Regions from separate parts of the Streptomyces sp. NPDC026062 genome, predicted to be linked through region 4. Evidence: riboswitches for the same ligand, from Rfam matches in the RefSeq annotation. Region 4 holds a riboswitch; each other region holds the start of a gene.
What was found. A riboswitch is a leader RNA that binds a small molecule or an ion and turns the genes downstream of it on or off. The one in region 4 is predicted to bind cyclic di-AMP.
Positions count from the first base shown of each region.

Region 1: another riboswitch for cyclic di-AMP. It lies ahead of ACZ4LX_RS20180 (M23 family metallopeptidase); the one in region 4 lies ahead of ACZ4LX_RS00180 (M23 family metallopeptidase).
Region 2: another riboswitch for cyclic di-AMP. It lies ahead of ACZ4LX_RS20975 (C40 family peptidase); the one in region 4 lies ahead of ACZ4LX_RS00180 (M23 family metallopeptidase).
Region 3: another riboswitch for cyclic di-AMP. It lies ahead of ACZ4LX_RS14135 (transglycosylase SLT domain-containing protein); the one in region 4 lies ahead of ACZ4LX_RS00180 (M23 family metallopeptidase).

Region 1 is NZ_JBVHOQ010000021.1:12,733-18,353, reverse strand. Features, by position in the region: gene ACZ4LX_RS20185 (GntR family transcriptional regulator) at 1-614, opposite strand, end outside; gene ACZ4LX_RS20180 (M23 family metallopeptidase) at 842-1,678, opposite strand; cyclic di-AMP (ydaO/yuaA leader) riboswitch at 1,692-1,858, opposite strand; gene ACZ4LX_RS20175 (M16 family metallopeptidase) at 2,075-3,457, opposite strand; gene ACZ4LX_RS20170 (M16 family metallopeptidase) at 3,484-4,857, opposite strand; gene ACZ4LX_RS20165 (DNA gyrase/topoisomerase IV subunit A) at 5,105-5,621, shown strand, end outside.
Region 2 is NZ_JBVHOQ010000022.1:56,495-62,115, reverse strand. Features, by position in the region: gene ACZ4LX_RS20995 (LuxR C-terminal-related transcriptional regulator) at 1-144, shown strand, start outside; gene ACZ4LX_RS20990 (GNAT family N-acetyltransferase) at 203-976, opposite strand; gene ACZ4LX_RS20985 (C40 family peptidase) at 1,020-2,066, opposite strand; gene ACZ4LX_RS20980 (hypothetical protein) at 2,422-2,775, shown strand; gene ACZ4LX_RS20975 (C40 family peptidase) at 2,849-4,024, opposite strand; cyclic di-AMP (ydaO/yuaA leader) riboswitch at 4,023-4,188, opposite strand; gene pcrA (DNA helicase PcrA) at 4,449-5,621, shown strand, end outside.
Region 3 is NZ_JBVHOQ010000012.1:196,582-202,202, forward strand. Features, by position in the region: gene ACZ4LX_RS14130 (DUF5682 family protein) at 1-2,473, shown strand, start outside; cyclic di-AMP (ydaO/yuaA leader) riboswitch at 2,889-3,074, shown strand; gene ACZ4LX_RS14135 (transglycosylase SLT domain-containing protein) at 3,078-3,956, shown strand; gene ACZ4LX_RS14140 (NAD(P)H-dependent amine dehydrogenase family protein) at 4,241-5,320, shown strand; gene ACZ4LX_RS14145 (carboxymuconolactone decarboxylase family protein) at 5,317-5,621, shown strand, end outside.
Region 4 is NZ_JBVHOQ010000001.1:31,356-36,976, reverse strand. Features, by position in the region: gene ACZ4LX_RS00200 (aspartate aminotransferase family protein) at 1-163, shown strand, start outside; gene ACZ4LX_RS00195 (helix-turn-helix domain-containing protein) at 251-859, shown strand; gene ACZ4LX_RS00190 (DUF6126 family protein) at 908-1,084, shown strand; gene ACZ4LX_RS00185 (tyrosine-protein phosphatase) at 1,232-2,044, opposite strand; cyclic di-AMP (ydaO/yuaA leader) riboswitch at 2,546-2,700, shown strand; gene ACZ4LX_RS00180 (M23 family metallopeptidase) at 2,704-3,654, shown strand; gene ACZ4LX_RS00175 (SGNH/GDSL hydrolase family protein) at 3,871-4,713, shown strand; gene ACZ4LX_RS00170 (STM4011 family radical SAM protein) at 4,727-5,617, opposite strand.

The DNA of each region.
Region 1 (5,621 bases), on a different contig from region 4:
AGCCGGTACGCGCCGATGGCCCGCTCGGCATGCTGGGCGGCCAGGCTCCTCGCCCGCTCCGCGTCACCGCGCGCCACGGCATCCACGATCGCCCCGTGCTCGGCCCATGAATCGGCCGGCCGGGCCGGCTGCTCGACCACGTACATCCAGGCGGTCTTGTGCCGCAGCTGGGTGAGCATCGCGATCAGACCGGGACTGCCGGATGCCTGCGCCAGCGTCTCGTGGAACCAGCCGCCCAGGGAGCGCAGGTCGTCGCCCTCCCCCTTGCGGGCACGCTCCTGGCCCAGCCTGACCAGGCCGCGCAGCACCTTGAGGTGTGCGTCCGTGCGGCGGTGGGCGGCCCGCGCCGCACCGAGCGGTTCCAGAAGCGTCCGGACCTCCAGGAGGTCGGCGGCCTCCTGCTCGGTGGGCTCGGCGACGCAGGCCCCGGCATGCCTGCGGGTGACCACGAACCCCTCGGACTCCAGAGTGCGCAGCGCCTCCCGCACCGGGACGCGGGAGACCCCGTAACGACGCGCGAGCACCTCCTCGGTGAGTCGGCTGCCGCGCTCGAAGACACCCGAGACGATGTCTTCACGGATTGCCGTGCATACCGAATGCGCCGGAATGCGCATGTCCGAACCTCCGCCTTAATCCCCGCGAAACGCGGCCGATCGACGCCTGTCCTGCGACTCTATTGCAATGCGGTCGAATTTCCGACGGCGGGTGGAAATTCATGAATATCTTCTGGCCACCTGCCGTTCGGGAACGGCAGGTACGGAACGCCCCGGACCGGTGCGGCGCGCGGACACGACGAAGGCCCCGGCGAGGTGCCGGGGCCTTCGTGGTGTCTTCCGTCCGGTCAGACGGCGACCCCGTGGGCGCGCAGGTAGGCGACCGGGTCCATGTCGGAGCCGTACGAGGGAGTGGAGCGGGCCTCGAAGTGCAGGTGCGGGCCGGTCGAGTTGCCGGTGGAGCCGGAGAGGCCGATCCGCTGTCCGGCGCCGACGCTCTGGCCGACGGACACACCGATCGAGGAGAGGTGGCCGTACTGGGTGTACGTGCCGTCCGTCATCCGCAGCACGATGTTGTTGCCGTACGCGCCACCCCAGCCCGCCTCGACGACCGTACCGGCGCCGACGGCGACGACGGAGCTGCCGGACGCGGCGTGGAAGTCGATGCCGGAGTGGCTGCCGGAGGACCAGAGCGAACCGCTGGACTTGTAGCCGGTGCTCACGTACGAACCGGCGACGGGGAGCTGGAAGGAACCGAGCCGGGCGCGCTCGGCGGAGCGGGCGGCACGGGCCTTCGCCTCGCGAGCCGCCTCGGCACGGGCGGCGGCCTTCGCCTTCACTGCCGCCTTCGCCTTCGCGGCGGCCTTCGCCCTGGCCTCCGCCTTCTTCTTCGCTTCGGCCTTCTTCTTGGCCGCCTCGGCCTTCTTCTCGGCGGCGTCGGCCTGACGCTGCTGCGCGTCCGCCTGTGCCTCGATCCGTTCGGCGAGGACGTTCTCGATGGCGAGAACCTGCGTGAGGCCGGTCTCACCGGCGGCGGGGGCCCCGGATTCCGCGGCGAGGGCCGGGGAGGCCAGTCCGCCGATGACGCCGGTGGTGGCCAGGGTCGCGATGCCGACGGCCTTCGCGCCGCTGCGCGTCAGACGGCCCGGGGCACGGTGCTTCCCGGTGGCACGGGTGAACGCCATGAAGTGGCTGATCCTTTCCTTCCTTCTCGCCTACCGGGTTAGCTGACGGGTTCGGAGCAGGAAGGTCTCCTACGGATCCCCTGCCTCGTGCGAGGCGCGGGCATCCGATTCACCCCAGGGACTGCGTGGGTCCCCGGCTCCCCAGGCTCGCGCCTGACGGGGACTCGGCGATGGCTGCCCGGTACGTCGCGGATGCGGCATACGAGTGGCGGACAGCGCAGCCGACGCTAGACGGGGGCGCTTCCCCCCACCAAACGGACAGGCCGATTTGTCGCACATCCCACAGGGCAGACAGGCAACCTCTCCCACAAAACAGACAAAAAGGAAGGTCCTGACGGAGATCTCTCCATCAGGACCTTCCTTTTGCCCAGACATGGGGCGAATTGACTGTTTCGCTCAGCCGGTCACGACCGAAACCTCACCGATGCCGAGGGCCCTGACCGGATCGGCGATCTGCGCGGCGTCGCCGACCAGGACCGTGACCAGACGGTCCTGCGGGAAGGCATTGACCACGGCCGCGGTCGCCTCGACCGTGCCGGTATCCGCGAGGCGTGCGTACAGGTGTGCCTGGTAGTCGTCCGGGAGATGCTGCTCGACCTGGTCGGCGAGGGTGCCGGCGACCGAGGCCGCCGTCTCGAACTTCAGCGGGGCGACGCCCACGAGGTTCTGCACGGCCGTCTCGCGCTCGGCGTCCGTCAGCCCTTCGGCCGCCAGGGTCCGCAGCACCTTCCACAGGTCCTCCAGCGCCGGACCGGTGGACTCCGTGTCCACGGAGCCGCTGATGGCGAGCATGGCGGCGCCCGTCGCCCCGGAGACGGAGTCCGGGGCAGAGGAGCGCAGCACCTGGGCGAAGGCCCGTACGCCGTAGGTGTAGCCCTTCTCCTCGCGCAGCACCCGGTCGAGACGGGAGGTGAGCGTGCCGCCCAGGCAGTACGTGCCGAGAACCTGCGCCGGCCAGACGCTGTCGTGGCGGTCGGCGCCGATGCGGCCGATCAGCAGCTGCGTCTGCACGGCGCCGGGGCGGTCCACGATCACCACACGGCCCGTGTCGTCGGCGGTGATCGGCGGGACGGGGCGGGGCTCCGCGGTGTTGCCCGACCAGTCGCCGAGGGTGTCCGCGAGCAGCCCGTCCAGGTCGATGCCCGTGAGGTCGCCGACGACCACGGCCGTCGCGGTGGACGGGCGGACGTGGGCGTCGTAGAAGGCGCGCACGGCCGCCGAGTCGATCCGCTCCACGGTCTCCTCGGTGCCCAGGCGCGGGCGCGACATGCGGGCGGTGGCCGGGAAGAGCTCCTTGGAGAGCTGTTTCGCCGCGCGCCGGGCCGGATTGGCCTGCTCGTGCGGGATCTCGTCGAGCCGGTTGTTCACCAGCCGCTCGATCTCGCTGTCGGCGAAGGCCGGTGCCCGCAGGGCCTCTGCGACCAGGCCGAGCGCCTTGGCCAGCCGGGAGGCCGGAACCTCCAGCGAGACCCTGACCCCCGGGTGGTCGGCGTGGGCGTCCAGCGTGGCGCCGCAGCGCTCCAGCTCGGCGGCGAACTCCTCGGCGCTCTGTTTGTCGGTGCCCTCGGACAGAGCGCGCGACATGATCGTGGCGACCCCGTCGAGGCCCTCCGGCTCGGCGTCCAGCGGGGCGTCGAGGAAGATCTCCACGGCGACGACCTGCTGGCCGGGGCGCTGGCAGCGCAGGACCGTGAGGCCGTTGGGCAGGGAGCCGCGCTCCGGTGCGGGGAAGGCCCAGGGCCTGGCCGCGCCGGGGGCGGGCTGCGGGTGGTACTGCATCGAAACTCCAGTCGCGGCAGCGTCGGTCACTTGTCCGCTCCTTCGTGCGCGTCGGTGTCGGTGTCGGCTGCGTCCGCCTCGTCGGCGGCATCGGCGGGCTCGACCGGCTCGTAGACCAGCACCGCCCGGTTGTCGGGCCGCAGCTGGGCCTTGGCGGCGGCCTTGACCTCCTCCGCCGTCACGTCGAGCACCCGGTGCACGGCGGTCAGGGCGAGCTGCGGGTCACCGAACAGCACGGCGAACCGGCACAGTTCGTCGGCCCGGCCCGCGACCGTACCGAGACGGTCCAGCCACTCACGCTCCAACTGGGCCTGAGCGCGCTCCATTTCCTCGGGCGTGGGGCCTTCCTCGGCGAACCGGGCCAGCTCCTCGTCGACCGCGGTCTCGATCTGCGCCACCTCGACACCACCGGACGTCTTGACGTCCAGCCAGCCGAGCGAGGGCGCACCCGCGAGCCGCAGCAGCCCGAATCCGGCCGCGACGGCCGTCCGGTCCCGGCGGACCAGGCGGTTGTGCAGACGGGACGACTCGCCACCGCCCAGCACCGTCAGCGCGAGGTCGGCGGCGTCGCACTCACGGGTGCCGTCGTGGGGCAGCCGGTAGGCGGCCATCAGCGCACGCGCCGGGACCTCTTCGCGGACCTCCTCGCGCAGCTGACCGCCGATGATCTCCGGAAGCGCTCCGTCGCGCGGCGGCTGCTTGCCGTCATGCGCCGGGATGGTGCCGAAGTACTTCTCGATCCAGGCGAGCGTCTGCTCGGGGTCGATGTCACCGACGACGGACAGCACCGCGTTGTTCGGCGCGTAGTACGTACGGAAGAAGGTCCGCGCGTCTTCGAGCGTCGCGGCGTCCAGGTCGGCCATCGAGCCGATCGGGGTGTGGTGGTACGGGTGGCCCTCCGGGTAGGCCAGCGCGGTCAGCTTCTCGAACGCGGTGCCGTACGGGACGTTGTCGTAGCGCTGACGGCGCTCGTTCTTGACGACGTCACGCTGGTTCTCCATGGACTCCTCGTCGAGCGCGGCGAGCAGCGAGCCCATCCGGTCCGCCTCCAGCCACAGGGCGAGTTCCAGCTGGTGCGTGGGCATCGTCTCGAAGTAGTTGGTCCGCTCGAAGCTGGTGGTCCCGTTGAGGGAGCCGCCGGCGCCCTGCACCAGCTCGAAGTGTCCGTTCCCCTTGACCTGGCCGGATCCCTGGAACATCAGGTGCTCGAAGAGGTGAGCAAGACCGGTGCGCCCCTCGACCTCGTGGCGCGAACCGACGTCGTACCAGAGGCACACCGCGGCGACCGGGGTCAGATGGTCCTCGGAGAGCACCACGCGCAGGCCGTTGGCCAGACGGTGCTCGGTCGCTGTCAAGCCGCCGGAGCCGGCCTGGGCTGTGGCCGTGTGACCCATGGGCATGTACGTCCCTTCGATCGCGATACTGGATTTGGTGCGAGACCTGCCACTGTAAGCAAGCGCACCGACACCTGGCGAAGTTCCCGTGTCGTGAAAGTTCGCGGGAAAGAGCGTCCCGGCCGCTTCGGGACGGGTGGAGAACACCCTTTGGGACGGGTCGAGGTCCGGGTTGTCAGTGGGGCGGTCCACAATGGTGCGCGTCAGAACCTGAGGTTGCCCGAACAAAATCCGTGAAGGAGTCGCAGCAGCGATGGCCCGCCGCAGCACGAAGACCCCGCCGCCGGTCGACTTCGAGGAGAAGATCCTCGACATCGACGTCGTCGACGAAATGCAGGGCTCCTTCCTCGAGTACGCGTACTCGGTGATCTACTCACGGGCCCTTCCCGACGCCCGTGACGGCATGAAGCCCGTGCACCGCCGCATCGTCTACCAGATGAACGAGATGGGCCTGCGCCCGGACCGCGGCTTCGTCAAGTGCGCCCGCGTGGTCGGCGAGGTCATGGGCAAGTTGCACCCGCACGGAGACGCGTCGATCTACGACGCGCTGGTGCGGATGGCGCAGCCGTTCTCCATGCGGCTCCCCCTCGTCGACGGACACGGGAACTTCGGCTCGCTCGGCAATGACGACCCGCCGGCCGCCATGCGGTACACCGAATGCCGGATGGCCGACGCGACGTCGTTGATGACGGAGTCGATCGACGAGGAGACCGTCGCCTTCCAGTCGAACTACGACGGCCAGGAGCAGGAGCCGGTCGTCCTTCCGGCCG
Region 2 (5,621 bases), on a different contig from region 4:
GGATACGCGTACAAGGAGATCGCCAAGCAGCTGTTCATCTCGGTGAAGACCGTCGAGTCGCATGTCTCGGCGGTGCTGCGCAAGCTCCAGCTCTCCAACCGGCACGAGCTGACACGGTGGGCGACGGCGCGGCGGCTGGTCTGAGCGGGACGCGGCGGGCGGCGGGCGCGGCGGCTGGTCCTAGCGGGACGCGGACAGCCCGTCAGGCGCCTTCACGTTCGGGGCCGAGCGAGATGTTCAGCTTCTCGCCGATCCGGCGGTAGCCGATCGCCGCGTAGATCCGCTCCACATCGGCGTCGCCCGGCTCCAGCCAGACCACCCGGCAGCCCCGCGCGAAAGCGGTCTCCGTCAGATGCGCGGAGAGGGCGGCCCCGATGCCCCGGCGGCGGAAGTCCGCCGCGACCGCCAGTCCCGCCAGCTCGCTGAGGCCGTCGACGGGGACCGAGCAGCCGCCCGCGCCCGCCGGGGTGCCCTCGACCGTGGCGAGGGCGGCGACCCCGCCGTCCGACGCGGCGGTGCGCAGCCACTGGGCCGTACCCGCCTCGGGCTCGCCCGTGCCGCCGTAGCCCAGGTGCTGGACGAGGGCCGCGGCCCGGAACTCCGCGTCCGTGACGGGCTCCGCCATCACCAGACCGTCCACCGGCTTCGGCCGCAGCAGACCGGCGGGGGAGCAGGCCAGCAGCGGGGCCCGGTTCTCCACCGTGAACCCGGCGGCCAGCAGCGCGGGTTCGACGGCCGGCGCAGAGGTGGGCAGGAACTCCAGGCGCGGCATCCGGTCCCGTTCCCGGAAGGCTCCGATCAGGGCGTCGAGTTCGGCGGGTGTCGGCTCCGCGCCCTGATCGGGGATGGCGTAGTTGGCGTACTTCAGGGACCAGCCCGGGTTGTACCGGATCACGAACGGGCCGACCCGGACATGGTCGGGGGAGCGCAGCGTGAGCGTACGGGCGTGGTCCTGGACATCGGCGTCCATGGGCATGTTCGGGTGTCCTTACGGCCGTTCCGGTTCGCAAGCCGGGACCCTACGCCACCCGGGTCGCTCCGGCGAACGGCATCTGGTCGATCGGCGCGACACGGACCGGCGCTCCCGGGCGCGGGGCGTGGATCATCTGGCCGTTGCCGATGTAGAGGCCGACGTGGCTGATGCCCGAGTAGAAGAACACCAGGTCTCCGGGGGCGAGTTCGGAGCGTGGGACGCGCCGTCCCGCGTCGATCTGGGTGTATGTCGTCCGGGGGAGCGAGACACCCGCGGAGCGGTAGGCGGCCTGGGTGAGGCCGGAGCAGTCGAACGAGGAGGGGCCGGTGGCGCCCCAGACGTAGGGCTTGCCCAGGGCGGTGTACGCGAAGGCGACCGCTGCGGCGGCGCGGGCGTTGGGCGCCTGGGCGGTGCCGCGCGGGGCGCCGCGGTCGGCGCGGGCGCTGCCCCGGCCGCCCTCGGAGGCGTCGTAGGAGGCGCGCTCGGCGGGGGAGAGGCGGGCCAGCAGCTGCCGGGCCTCGGCGAGCTTGGCGTGGACCGTGGCCTTGTGCTCCTTGAGGGCGGCCTGGCCGGCCGCGAGTTCGGCCAGCTGCCCGGCGGCCTCGGCGCGGACCTGGGCCACGTCCGCCACCTGGCGCCGCACGGCGCGGACCTCGGTGGCGCGCCGCTCGCCGGCCCGTTCCACATACGAGGCGCGCTGGAGGTACTGATCGGGGTCCGAGGAGAGCACCAGCCGCACGGAGGGATCGATGCCGCCGGAACGGTACTGCGCGGCGGCGTACGCACCCAGTTTGTCGCGCGCCGTGTTGAGCCGCTCGGTCCTGCGGGCCGCCTCGTCGCGCAGGGCGTCCACGGACTCGGCGGCGGCGGCCGCCTTCTCCTTGGCGCCGTTGTACTGCTCGGTGGCGACCTCCGCCTCCCGGTACAGCCGGTCCACCTCGGCCTTCACCTGGGCGGGCGTCGGTGCCGGATCGGCGTGCGCCGACCCCGGCAACGCGGCGGCGGTCGCGGCCCCGGCGAAGGCGAGCGTCGCCGCGGTGCGGGCAGCAGTGCCGGTGTACGGGCGCTGCTTGGGTTTCCGGTGCGCTGCCACGAGGGCGGGCGTCCTTCCTTTCGACGGCCCGCCGGGGTCTACCGACGGGCCCGCCCGGCCCGGCGACGGACCGCCAACAGGGGGAGCGGTCCGCCGCCGGAACCCTGGCGGGGTGACCGGGAACGCCGTCCGGGTGCGGATCGGCGGTGTGCCGGTCACCTGGCAGGGACGCTAAACCCGGGGCACGGGAAAGTGTTGTAATGACGCTTATTGTCCGAATTTGGCGTTGCGTTGCCCTCGTGTGATCGGGAGAATTGCACCAGAGTCAGGCAATTGGTGCATCGCACGGACAAGTGGTTACTAAGCCGCACCCGGCTGTGGAGTGCTGATATGGCCGGAGCTAGGCTGCGGAGCCATGCGTGTACTCATCGATGTCTTCGTCGCCCTGCACATCATCGGCATCGCCTCTCTGCTGGGCGGTTTCCTGACCCAGATGAAGGCGATGGGCGCGGGCACGGCACGGTTCGTCCCGGCCATGCTGCACGGCGCGCTGACCATGCTGGTCACCGGAATCGCGCTGGTCGGGCTCGACCAGGCCGACGACCACCCGGTGAACAACATAAAGATCGGCGTCAAGCTGCTGATCCTGGTCGTGATCCTCGCGCTCGTCTACGTCAAGCGCGACGACGAAAAGGTCGACAAGGGCCTCTTCGCCGCGGTCGGCGGACTGACGATCGTCAACATCTTCATCGCCACGCTCTGGACCTGAGCCCTCGCTCACGCCGCTGCCCGGACCCCATGGGGTCCGGGCAGCGGCGTTCTCGCGTGTGGGCGGGGAGAGGTCAGCCCGGCCGCACGCTCCCGTAGATCGGCATGTAGAAGATCGACTCCTCGCGCACGTTCGCCCCCGGCTTCGGCGCGTGGATCATCATGCCGTCACCCTTGTAGATGCCGACGTGGCTGATGTCGTCGTAGAAGAAGACCAGGTCACCGGGTTGCAGATCCGCCGTGGCGATCCGGGTGCCGACGTTCACCTGGTCCCAGGTGGTCCGCGGGATGTCGACGCCGGCCGCCTTCCAGGCCGCCTGGGTGAGCCCCGAGCAGTCGTACGAGGCCGGGCCGGTAGCCCCCCAGACGTACGGCTTGCCGAGCTGCGCCCTGGCGAACGCCATGACCTTCTCGGCCTTGGTGGAGGCGTCGGTGTCCGAGCCCGTGCCCGTACCGGTTCCCGTACCCGTCCCGCTCCCGGTGCCCGCTTCCTGGTCGGCCTTCTTGGCGGCCTCCTCGGCCTTGCGGTCGGCCTCGGCCTTCGCGGCGGCCTGCTTCTTCGCCAGTTCCGCGGCCTTGCGCCTGGCCTCGGCCTCCTTCTTGCGCTCCAGCTCCGCCAGACGCGCCTTCTCCTCGGCGGTCAGCTTCGACAGCAGGCTGCGGGCCTGGGACAGCTTCGTCTGGACGTTCTGCTTGCTGGTGCGCAGCGTCGTCTGCGACTCGGTGAGGGTCTCCAGGCTCGCCACGGCCTCGGCCCGCTGCTTGGAGGCCTTCGCCTGCTGCGTACGGAAGTCCGCCACCGCCTGCGTCTGGCGCGAGGTCATCCGGTCCATGAGGTGGGTCTGGTCGAAGAACGACTGCGGGTCGTCGGCCAGGAAGAACGTGGCGGTCGGAGCGAGGGCGCCGCCCCGGTACTGGGCGGCGGCGTAGGTGCCGAGCGTCCTGCGGGCCTCGTTCAGCTTCTCGGTGCGCCGGGCGACGTCGTCCAGCAGCGTGTCCACCTTGGAGCGCTGCTTGGCCGTCGCCTCCTTCGCCTGGTTGTACTGCTGGGTCGCGGTGCCCGCCTGCCGGTAGAGGCCGTCGACCTTCTTCTGCACGTCCTCGATGCTGGGCTTGGGGGCCGGGGCGGCCAGTGCGCTCTGCGCGGACAGCAGGGTCACCGACGCCAGCGCGGCCGTCGTGATCCCGACTGCCGGGCCGGTGCTGCGCACACGGGTGCGCGGTTTGCGATGCGACGCCAAGGCCGGCATCTCCTTCCGTGGACCGCCTACCGGGTTAGCTGTCGGGTTCGGGCGGAACGGAAGGCTGCCCTACGGTCCTGGTGGGGGATGCGGACCGATTCACCCCGGTGACGCGTGTGGGTCCCCGGTTCCGGACTCCCGCACGGGCAGCCCGGATTCGGCGTGGACGCCCGCTCGGCGTGGATCGCCTCTTGGGGGTACGGGCCGTCCGAACGAGCACGCTAGCCAACTCATGGTGCCGCTGTGAAGGTTGATGTTCGATATGCCCGATACATTTTCGTGACCTCGGCGCATCGGGGTGCCCAGCGGCAGGTGGGAGCCGCACCCGCTCCACACAGCGCGGTCTCCCGCTCGCTCTGTGTGCCCGCTCCCGGATGCGTGCTTCGTCACTCGGCCGCGGAGTGTCGGTGCGCACGCCTAGACTCGGGAGGCGATGAGCAGCCTCTTTGACGACAGTTTCCTGGCCGGCCTCCAGCACACGGAGGAAGAGCCCCCGCCGCCCCCCGAGGACTCCGCACCCGAAGCGGTGCCGGAGGGCCTTTTCGCGGGCGTTTTCGACGGGCCCCCGCCGCCCCGCGACGCGTACTACCGCGACGGGGCCCACCGCCCGGTCATCGATGCCGCGGCGCTGCTCGACGGGCTGAACACCGAGCAGCGCGCCGCCGTCGTGCACGCCGGATCGCCGCTGCTCATCGTCGCCGGTGCCGGTTCGGGCAAGACCCGCGTACTGACCCACCGCATCGCCCACCTGCTGGCCGAGCGCGGGGTGCACCCGGGCCAGATCCTGGCGATCACCTTCACCAACAAGGCCGCGGGCGAGATGAAGGAGCGCGTCGGACAGCTCGTCGGACCGCGGGCCAACGCCATGTGGGTCATGACCTTCCACAGCGCGTGCGTGCGGATCCTGCGCCGCGAGTCGAAGAGGCTCGGCTTCACCTCCTCGTTCTCGATCTACGACGCCGCCGACTCCAAGCGCCTCATGGCCCTGGTCTGCCGCGATCTCGACCTCGACCCGAAGCGCTTCCCGCCGAAGTCGTTCACGGCGAAGGTCTCGAACCTGAAGAACGAACTGATCGACGAGGAGACCTTCGCCGGACAGGCGGCCGACGGTTTCGAGAAGACGCTCGCCCAGGCGTACGCGCTCTACCAGTCCCGGCTGCGTGAGGCGAACGCCCTGGACTTCGACGACATCATCATGACGACGGTGCACCTGCTCCAGGCGTTCCCCGATGTCGCCGAGCACTACCGCCGCCGCTTCCGGCACGTCCTCGTCGACGAGTACCAGGACACCAACCACGCCCAGTACACCCTCGTACGGGAGCTGGTCGGCCCGGCCGGTCCCGAGGACGCCCCCGCCGAGCTGTGCGTCGTGGGTGACGCGGACCAGTCGATCTACGCCTTCCGCGGCGCGACCATCCGCAACATCCTCCAGTTCGAGGAGGACTACCCGGACGCGACCACGATCATGCTGGAGCAGAACTACCGCTCCACGCAGACGATCCTGTCCGCGGCCAACGCGGTCATCGAGCGCAACGAGAGCCGCCGCCCCAAGAACCTCTGGACCAACGCCGGCTCCGGCGCCCGGATCACCGGATACGTCGCGGAC
Region 3 (5,621 bases), on a different contig from region 4:
CGGGTTCCCGGCCGAATGGGCCCCGTTGTCGGTGGTCGCCCCGATCACCGAGGCCTCGGCCGAGTACCAGGCGATCGCCTACGCACTCGATACACCGGGCGTCGAACTGGTCCTCGTGGACCGTTCGTCGGACCATGTCCACCAATGGGACGCCCGGGCGGAACACCCCGACGACGGCCCGGAGCCGTCCGGTTCCGACACACCGCCCGCCGAGGAGGAGACCGCACTGCACGGCGACGCGGTCGGTGTGGGCATCGGTGACCTGCGGCCCCGCTTCGCCGAGCTGGAGGAGCACCTGCTGCGGCACGGCAAGGTGCGGCACTGGTCGGAGTGGTGGCACCAGTACGTGGAACTGCCGCTGGGTGAGGGCGACCACGACACCTACCGCCAGGTCATGCTTCTGATCGGCAGCCTCTTCCGCCACCTCGCTCCGGGCGACCCGCACCGGGTACGCGTGGACGAGGACCGCGAACGCCACATGTGGACGCGGATCCGCACCCACCTGGCCGCGAGCGGCACCGACCCCGCCGACGGTCTCTACGTCTGCGGTGCCTTCCACGCGGCCAGCCGCGTAGCGGAGTTCGGCGTCCACGGCAGCGACACCTTCGAGATCGCCCCGCGCACCGCCACCAAGTGGCAGCACGGACTGATCCCGTCCAGCCACGCGGCGATCGAGGCACAGTTCGGTCTGGTCGCCGGCTCGGTTTCGATCGCCGCGACTCTCTGGGCGAAGAACCTGCGGCGCACCCGCGTGGAGCCGTTCCGTCTGACCGGGCAGGCGGGCGGGAAGAAGCCGAGGGCCAGGAAGACCGTGCCCGCGCCGGTTTCGGGACCGGCGGCCGACCCCTCCGACAAGCTGTCCGGCTTCCTCCGGAAGCCGCCCGTCCTCGACCGGCTCGACGAGGCCGAACTGCTCGGCTGGTGCGTCGAGATCGTGCGCGCCGCCCGCCGCAACGGCTATCTCGCCTCCACCGCCGACGCCATCGCGGTGTTCGAGACGTCGATCCTGCTGGCCGGCATGCGCGACCGGGCCAGGCCGACGCCGTACGACTTCCAGGACGCGGCCGTCACCTGCATCGAGAAGGACACCGTGCCGGGGCGGCGCGATGTGCGCCGTCTGGTGGAGATCATGATGGGGGGCGACCGGGTCGGCCAGGTCGGCTACGACTCCCTCCCGCCGCTGGCCCGCGATGTGCACGACCGGCTCGCGTCTCTGGATCTCCGACTGGAGCAGCGCGGTGTGCGCAGGGCGCTCCTGGACATCGCCGCCCGGCCGGAGCTGGAGCGGTGTTCCGACGTCCTGTGGATACTGCGCCGGCTGATGCCACCGGGCGCCGCGAGGCCGATCATGGGCGAGCGGAGTCTGGGGGAGCGGTCGATCCAGGAGTCGTGGGACCTGGCGCTGGGCACCCACCAGCGGGCCCTCATCGAGCTCGGTTACGAGGGCGTCAGCATCGAACAGGTCCTGGAGCAGCGGCTGCGCCGCTCGGCCTACGCTCCGCAGGCCACCGCTGCGAGCGTGCTGGAAGCCGTCGAGGACGCGACGCTGTACCTGCGCAGCAGCCGCCTGGCCGACGAGCTGGGCACCCGCGCGCTGGAGGTGCTGGGAGCCGAACGCAACGTCGACGGGGCACCGGAGGTACTGCGCCGGGTGCGGCGGCTGCTGGCCTACTACCGCACCAGTGAGCCGGTCCTGCCGCCCTGGATCGAGTCCTTCGTCAAGGCCGGGTACGCGCACTACTGCACCCTGCTGCCCATGTCGTTCACCGACGACGACGCCACGGTCCGCCACGTCGCGGCGATGCTCGGCTTCCTCTTCAGCATGGAGAACCTGGCCCTGTCGCTCGGCTGTGACCGCGCCCAGCTCCAGCTGGCCCTGGCCCAGTCGCACCCCCAGGAGCCGTCGAGGACCGCGCTCCTGTGGGCGGCGCAGGTGCGGCTCGGGCAGCTCTCCCGTGCGGAGCTGCGGTCGCGGTGTGACGAACTGCTGGACAACCCCCTCGTGGTGCCCGCGTACCCGCGCTACCTCAGCGGCCTGGTCCACGCGCTGGAACCCGTACCGGGGCTCACGGACTTCGTGGTGGAGGCGGTGTCGCAGGCGTTCGGACGGTTGCCTGACCCGGTGCTCCTGCCCTGGCTGCCGACTCTGGTCACCACCTTGCGCGCGGGCGGTGCCGACCTGGCCCCCCTGCTCATCCGCGAGGCCGGACGGACCTTTCCGGGCCGTCTCGGGGCGCTCGACACATGGATACCGCCGTGGCGGGTGCAGCCGGAGGCGCCGGCGGCCGGCCGCCGGGAGGCCGCCCGCGGCTGCACGCTGCTCGCCGCGCACCCCGGGACCTGCGACGCGGTGGCGGCGCTGCTGGGCTGGGAAGGGACGTGGGAGGGCCCCGATTCCGGTGGGTCGGGCGTGGCCCTGGCGGACAGGTACCCGGACACCGCGGTGGCGCTGGAGGCGCTGCTGGCCGGCTGAGGTCAGGGGAGCGGCCTACGGATTCAGTAGGGGCCCGGCCCACCGCGTCACGCGGTGGGCCGGGCCCCTACGGGGTGCTGAGGCGCCGGCCTGCGCCGCACGGGCCGCGAGCCCCCAGCTGTCCTGTTTGTGCGACATGCCGGGAAGGTGTGACAGGTTCGCGAAAGCGGCTTGCCTGTGGCTCATGATCCCCGAAGGCGTGGCAAATCGCCCTTTTCGGTCACAGTGGTCGGCATCACGTTTTCGCCCCCCGACGCGGATCCGCGGACCTCGGTTCCCTGTCGCGCCAAGAAAGTTGCCCCGCCCCGGTGTGACCGGCGTCGCACATTTCCTTTTATTGATCTTGCGAATCAATTGTGATCACCAATTCCGGGCTTGTTTCGCCCTGCCTTTCTCGCTTACGGTCACCGTCAATCCGGATGGAACGCCGAATCCTGCCGCCGTCCGGTAACCCGACCACTTCACGTGCGGCAGGAGCGGGGGACCCAGGTTTGCCGCCGTTCCGGAATCCGGAACGGCTAGGGGTGAAGTCGCCATGTGCGGCCGGACATCTCCAGTCCGAACCCGACAGCTCACCTCGCAGGCGGCGGAGAGGAAAAGCGCCATGCCCTTCAAGGGTCAGCACAGCCGTTTCAAGTCCACCACCCTGACCCGCGGTTTCATCGCCGTGAGCGCGGGCGGAGCCGTTCTGGCGCTCCCCCTGATCGCTGCCGGGTCGGCTTCCGCCGCACCCGCCCAGGCGGTCGTCGCGAAAAAGGCCGCAGCCTCGACTTCCGTGTCGGTCAGGGAAATTGCCGCACAGGGGGCCAAGTCCTCCAGCTATTCCGTGGTCTCCGGTGATTCCCTTTCCAAGATCGCCCGGGGGTATTCCCTCAGCGGCGGGTGGGAGCGGCTGTACCAGGACAACCGGAGCGTGGTGGGCGACAACCCCGACCTCATTCACCCGGGCCTGAAGCTGACCATCGGCGCCAAGTCCTCGACTGCCGCCCCCAAGGCTGCGGCCAAGAGCGAATTCAAGGCGGACAACTCCTCCGCCGAGGCCTCGCAGCAGTCGGCCGACCGCGCCGAGAGCACCGACCGCGCCGACCGTTCGGAGCGGACGGCGGAGCCCGTCGCCATGGAGACCGTTGCGAGCGCCTCCACGCAGGCCGCGACGACGTACACCAACGACCTCGACGGCTGGATCAAGGAGTCGCTCGCCGTCATGGCCGAGAACGGTATCCCCGGCAGCTACGACGGCATCTACCGCAACGTCATCCGCGAGTCCTCGGGCAACCCGCAGATCGTCAACAACTGGGACTCGAACGCCGCCGCCGGCACCCCGTCCAAGGGTCTCCTCCAGGTCATCCAGCCCACGTTCGACGCCTACCACGTGCCCGGCACCTCGCTGGACATCCTGGACCCGGTCGCCAACATCACCGCAGCGTGCAACTACGCCGCAGCCACGTACGGCTCGATCGACAACGTCTTCGGGGCCTACTGAGCCACCCGAGGTCCCTCTCCCGCGCGGAGCGGTGACCAGGTGAAAGGGGCAGGAGGGAGCTGAAACGCTCCCTCCTGCCCCTTTTCCACGTGATCCGGCTCATGGGCCGTGACGTACGGATACCGCGCACCGCTCCCCGCGGGCGCCGGGCCGGACCCCGTACGGCCTCCGCCACAGCCCGGTCAGGCCGGCCGGTGAGTGGCGCCGGGCCCGGCCCGGCCCGCTCCGAACCCGGTGCGCGATGGCACTATGAACCTTTCATCCCGCGCGCTACCCTCCGCCGCATGATTTCCACGGTGGTCTGGGGTACCGGCAATGTCGGCCGCGCGGCCATCCGCGCCGTAGAGGCCCATCCGGCCCTGAAACTCGCGCACGTCATCGTCCACGACCCCGCCAAGGCAGGCCGGGACGCGGGCCGCCTGGCCGGCCTGGACCGCGATCTGGGCGTCGCCGCGACCGGCGACATCGACGCGGTACTGGCCACCGGCCCCCGAGCCGTCGTGTACGCGGCCTCCGGTGACATCCGCCCCGACGAGGCCCTGGCCGACATCACCAGGGCGGTGGCCGGCGGCGCGGTCGTCGTCACGCCGGCCCTCTACGCCCTCTACGACCAGCGCGGTGCCCCGCCCGAACTCCGCGAACCCCTGCTCGCCGCCGTCGCCGGCGGCGGCGGCTCGCTCTTCGTCTCCGGAGTCGATCCCGGCTGGGGCAACGACGTGCTGCCCCTGCTCATCAGCGGACTCGGCAGCACGGTCGACGCGATCCGCTGCCAGGAGATCTTCGACTACTCCACCTACGATCAGCCGGCCGCGGTCCGCGACCTGATCGGCATGGGACATCCCATGGAGTACGAGCCGCTCATGCTCGCGGCCTCCATCCCGACCATGGTGTGGGGCGGCCAGATACGGCTGATGGCCCGGGCCCTGGGCGTGGAACTCGACGACATCCGCGAGACCATGGCCAGGCGGCCCCTCGAAGCGACCGTCACCACCCGGACGATGGGCGAGTTCGGGGCCGGTACCCAGGGCGCGGTCCGCTTCGAGGTGCAGGGCATCGTCGAGGGTGAACCCCGCATCGTCATCGAGCACATCACCCGCATCCATCCGTCCTGCGCTCCGGACTGGCCGTCGCCGCCCGACGGGGCCGGTGCCCACCGCGTGATCATCGAGGGACGCCCGCGTATCGAGGTCACCGTCGAGGCCACCGACGAGGACGAGAACCGGTCGGCGGGCGGCAACGCCACCGCGGTCGGCCGGCTGGTGAACGCCGTCGACTGGCTGGTGGAAGCGGAACCCGGACTCTACGACGCGCTCGACGTCCCCCTGCGTCCCGCAGCCGGCCGACTCGGAAGGAAGCAGCCATGATCATCGACATCCCCGAGGGCCAGGAGCCGATCGGCTACGTATGGGGCGACATGGTTCCCGGTATCGGCATGGCCGCCGCGAACTTCTCCCTGTCGGTGTACCAGCACACGACGCTGGGGCTTCGGGAGTTCGAGGCGGCCAGGCTGCGCGTCGCGCAGATCAACGGCTGTCTCTTCTGTCTGGACTGGCGCACCGAACGCGACGGTCAGAAGGTCGAGGAGGAGTTCGCCGGTGCGGTGAGCGACTGGCGCGACACCGATGCCTTCGACGACCGGACCCGGCTGGCGGCCGAGTACGCCGA
Region 4 (5,621 bases):
CCTGGAAGTGATCAAACTGATCCCGCCCCTGGTGATCGACGAAGCGGACGTGGACCGCTTCGTGGGCGCGTTCACGGCTGTGATGGACGACGCGCACGGTGGCGGTGGACTGATGTGGGACTTCGGGCGGACCCTGGTGAAGCAGGCCGTCGCTAACCGCTGATCAGCGGCGGACCGAGGGCGGCCGCCCAGCGTTTGCCTCGGAGGCAAGAAATTTGCCTCCGAGGAAAGTTCCTGGCCAAATGGAGATATGAATCCTCCAGAGGGAGGGGTGGCCGACGAGCTGCCCGGAGTCGCGCCACGCCTGCGCGAACTGCGCCGCGGCCGTGGTCTCACCCTGGAGACCGCTGCTCAGCGGGCCGGGCTCTCGCCCGCCCATCTGTCCCGGCTCGAAACGGGCCGCCGCCAGCCCTCGCTTCCCATGCTGCTCGGACTTGCCAGGATCTACGGTACGACGGTCTCCGAGCTGCTCGGTGAGATCCCCCCGGAACGTGACGCGATCGTCCGTGGCCGCAGGTTCGAAGGGGCCGAGGCCGACGGCTGGATGTACCAGCAGGCCGGCGGCCCCGGCCGGGCGATGCAGGCCCTGCGTGTCCGGGTCCCGCACGGCGCCCAGGGTGATCTGGTGCGGGTTCATCCCGGCGAGGAGTGGCTCCATGTCCTGGCCGGCCATCTGAGGGTGACCCTCGGCGAGACGGTCCACGACCTCGCACCCGGGGACAGCGCGCACTTCGACTCGCTCACCCCGCACCGGATCGCGGCCCTCGACCGTGACGGCGCGGAGCTGCTCTTCGTCCACACCCTGCTCCAGAGCCCCGCCGCCGAGCTGTGTCTCGGCAGCGGGATCCACCGTCGCTGAGACGCCGTCCCCGCCACCGGCCCCGCCGGTCGCCAGAGAGGACCTGTCATGTCCGATTCCGAGAACTACGACCCGCTCGGCCCGGGCCGCCCCAAGAACTATGACCCGCAGGAGAAGAAGATGCCTCGCGGGCTCGTCATCAGGCTCTTCGCCTATCTGGTGGCCGGGCACATCATCGCGGGCTTCCTCTATCTGCTGTTCGCCGTGGGGATGCACAACCAGTAGCGGCTGTGGCGGTGCACCGCCACAGCCCTTGGCCCTGGCGGTGTATCAGCGGTAAGGGGCGGTGCCGCAGTGTCGGTTGCCGGGGCGGCGCGCCGCCCGGTTCGCTGCGGCGGTGCACCAGTGGAAGCCGTGGGCGCCGCCCGTCGGTCAGACCTCGTCGAGCAGGCGCTCGCGCAGCCGCTCGCGGGTCTCCGGGGTTACCCCGAGACCGTCCGCCAGGTAGCGGTCGGTGCTGCCCCAGGTCTCGTCGATGGTCGCGAAGGCCGCGGCGAGGTAGTCGGGGTGGGCGCCGAAGAGCGGATTGAGCAGCTCCATCACCTCGGGCGACATTCCGGCGGGGGAGGCGTCGCTGCGGTGGACCTTGTAGCGGCGGTGCGCGTCGTTGGACTTGAGGTAGTCGGACTCGATTGCTTCGCGCTCGACGCCGACGGCCAGCAGGGACACCGCGATCGAGAGACCCGCGCGGTCCTTGCCCGCGGCGCAGTGCATCAGGGCGGGCACGCTGTCCTCGGCCAGGGCGTGCAGCACCCGGCTGTGCTCGGCCGTGCGCTCCAGGATGATCTGCCGGTAGGAAGCGATCATGCGGTGGGATCCCTTGCCGTCGGCCAGGATCGACCGCAGCTCGTCCGTGTTGCCGTCGCGCACCATTCGCCAGAATTCCGCGCCGTCCGCCGGGTCGGTGAGCGGGATGCTCACATTGCGGACGCCGGGAAGTTCCACGTCCAGGCCGTCCAGCTTGTGGTCGGCTGCGTTGCGGAAGTCGAACACGGTGTGCAGCCCGAGACCGGCGAGGAACGTGGCGTCCTCGGCCGTGGCGTGTGCCAGGTGACCGCTGCGGTAGAGCCGTCCGTACCGCACCCGGCGGCCGTCCGAGGTGGGCAGCCCGCCCACGTCACGGAAATTGCGGACACCCGCCAGTTCGGGCTCCGTCGACGGGGTCTGCGGCAGCTGCTGCGTCACGGTCACTCCTGGAGGCTCGGTCGCCGACGCGTGTCGCCGGCGGGTCCACGCTCGTGACGATACGACATCGATTCCTCGGATAATCCTCTTGGGTGAGGCCGCATTTCAGGCTCTGGTGCAGGCCCTGGATTTCGGCTCGGCGGCAGGGGCTCGTGGGCCCGGTCCGAAGCTCCCGGTCCCCGCTGCTGGTGCGAAGGGGTGGGGCGATGGGCATGACATGTCCGAATTGGGGTTTTTCGTCAAACTTGCCCCGCTTGTACGGGAGATGGTCGCTCTCTCGTGAGCGGGATCATATCCGTGACGGTGTGTGGCGGTGGCGCGTTGGGGTATTCCGGGAACCGCGCGGAAAGCCAAGATCCATAATCCACGGAGTGTGACCGGAATTCTTCGCCGATTTCCCGAAGCGGAATCGGTGGTGGAGCCGGTGGCTTGTTTCCGCCGTCCCGGCTCGCTTACGTTCACTGCCATCCGGACGGACCGCCTAATCCTGCCGCCGCCCGGAATTCGCACTCACTCACCGCGTGGCAGGAGCGGGGGAACCAGGTAAGCCGCCGACCGGGAATCCGGCCGGCTCGGGGTGAAGTCGCGCCAGCCGCGACCGGACATCTCCAGTCCGAACCCGACAGCTCACCTCGCAGGCGCCGGAGAGGAAAACCTTCATGCCCATATCGGGTAAGCACCGCCGTCCCAAGTCCAGCACCATCGCCCGTGGCGTCGTCGTCGCGAGTGCCGGCGGAGCCGTCATCGCGCTTCCGCTACTCGGCGCCACCGGTGCCAACGCCGCGGAGCAGGCCGCTCCCGCAGCCGCGCAGTCGGCCGCCACGCACGCCACCCCGGCCAACCCGGTCGCGAAGAAGCAGGCCGGCACCACGACCTACTCCGTGGTCTCCGGCGACTACCTGTCGAAGATCGCCGCCCAGCACAAGCTCAAGGGCGGCTGGGAGAAGCTGTACCAGGACAACCGCAAGGTCGTCGGCGACAACCCGAGCCTGATCTTCCCCGGCATGAAGCTGACCCTCGGCGGCAAGGCCTGGGGTCACTCCTCGACCACCTCCACGGGCACCACCACCCCGTCGAAGGCCGCGCCCGAGGCTCCGGCCAAGTCCGAGACGAAGGCCTCCACGGTCTCCGACTCCACCCCCTCGTCCTCCTCCGACGCCTCGTCGTCCGAGGAGACCTCCGCCCCGGCCGCCCGGAGCAACGACTCGGGCTACGTCCACCCGGTCCCGGGCAACCACACCACCGCCTACCGCGCCTCCGGCGCCAGCTGGTCCAGCGGCAGCCACACCGGCATCGACTTCCCCGTCTCCGCCGGTACGAGCGTGAAGGCGATCACCTCCGGCACCGTCGTCACCGCGGGCTGGGGCGGCGCGTACGGCAACGAGGTCGTCATCAAGCACGCCGACGGCCACTACTCGCAGTACGGCCACATGTCCTCGCTCTCCGTCTCGGCGGGTCAGACCGTGACCGCGGGTCAGCAGGTCGGCCTGTCCGGCTCCACGGGCAACGCCACCGGCCCGCACCTCCACTTCGAGGTCCGCACGGGCCCGGCGTACGGCTCGGACATCGACCCCATCGCCTACCTGGCGTCGCACGGGATCAACGTCTGATCCGGACAACACCGGTCCGGTGATCCGGGCCTGAGCAACACATGGAGGGACGGTGCGCGGCGGCGCACCGTCCCTCCGCTTTTGCGTGCGCACGCCCCACCGGGGGGCGTACTTATTCCCCCTTTACCAAAAACTGACCAGGTGGTCTATCTCACCACCCGTCAACCCCATATTACGGTCGCGTAGGTCACATTCGGCGAGGCAGGATATGCCCTTGTGGCAGACGATTCGAACAACATCCAGCAGGGCGTCATCAACCGACAGGACGCCATCGAGTCGTACGCGGCGATTGGCGACAGTTTCACCGAGGGAGTCGGTGACCCCGGCCCGGACGGAACCTTCGTCGGCTGGGCCGACCGGTTCGCGGTACTCCTCGCGGACCAGCTCCCGGACACCGACGCGGCGGACACCGCAGGAGCCGCGCACGGGAATTTCCGGTACGCCAATCTCGCCGTACGAGGACGACTCCTCGACCAGATCGTCGAGGAACAGGTGCCGCGCGCCAGGGAACTCGCCCCCGACCTGGTGAGCTTCTGCGCAGGCGGCAACGACATCATCCGGCCGGGCACCGACCCGGACGACGTGGCCGAGCGCTTCGAGCGCGCGGTCGCCGACCTGACCCGGTCGGTCGGCACCGTCATGGTCACCACCGGCTTCGACACCCGTGACGTTCCCGTGCTGCGCCATCTGCGCGGCAAGATCGCCACCTACACCGCTCATGTGCGGTCCATCGCCGACCGCTACGACTGCCCGGTGCTCGACCTCTGGTCCCTGCGCTCGGTGCAGGACCGGCGGGCCTGGGACGACGACCGGCTGCACCTCTCGCCCGAGGGACACACCCGGGTCGCGCTGCGCGCCGCCCAGGTCCTCGGCCTCGACGTGCCCGCGGACCCGGACCAGCCGTGGCCGCCGCAGGCACAGCGCGGAACGCTCGAAGTGCGGCGCGACGACATCCACTGGGCACGCGAGTACCTGGTGCCGTGGATCGGCAGGCGGTTGCGCGGTGAGTCCTCGGGCGACCACGTCGAGGCCAAACGCCCCGACCTGCTGCCGCTCTGACCATCCGCTGTCCTCAGCCGCCCAAGGATCCTGCCGGGGCGGCGGGGGACAGCGGATCCGCCGGTATGCGCTCCAGCACCCCGCCGGCGAAGACGTCGTACAGCGGCAGTGTCTCCAGGTGCACATAACCGATGTGGCAGTCGCAGACGGCGAGCGGACAGGCCCGGGGCCCGAGCGCCGCGCGGTAGCTGCCGTCGTAGAGATTGCCGAGCTCGGCACGGACGAAGTGACAGCGTCGCACCGTGCCGTCCCCGTCCACCGAGATCACCGACTCACCGGTCCGGCAGGGCAGGCCGGCCGAGCGGTGCGGATGGCGGCTGTACGGGAACAGCGGGTCGATCGCAGTCCACCGGTCCGCCTCCTCGTCCGTGTAGGTGTGTCCCTCGGCGGCGTTGACCCAGAGGTAGACCTCCTCGGGAAGGGCGGCCCGCAGCCGCCGCGCCTCGTCGAGATGGGTGTCGAGCCCGACCACTCCCACGCTGTGGCGGATCCCCAGCGAGGCCAGCTCCGCGCACCGGCCGAGAAACCGCTCGTACGGTGTCTGGCCCGGGTGGTACGTGCACCAGAGCGCGATCTTCTCGCGGCCCGCGGTGCCGGCGGCGGCCAGCCACTGCGTACGGCCGCTGAGGTTCGTCTGGATCGCCACCCTGCGGATGTGCGGCAGCCGTGACAGCTCGACCAGCGCCCGGCGGTACCAGGAGCGCACCAGGCCCTCGCCCCACGGGGTGAACAGCACCGAGATCCGGTCGTCCGTCCGCGCCGCCGCCCACGCGGTGAAGCGCTCCAGCGCGGCCCGGTCCGCCCGCAGCTGTTCCCGGCTGTCGCGCCGCTTGGCGAACGGACAGTACGGGCAGTCGTAGTCGCACGACGCGAGCGGACCCCGGTAGAGAATCGTCAGATCCATGCGG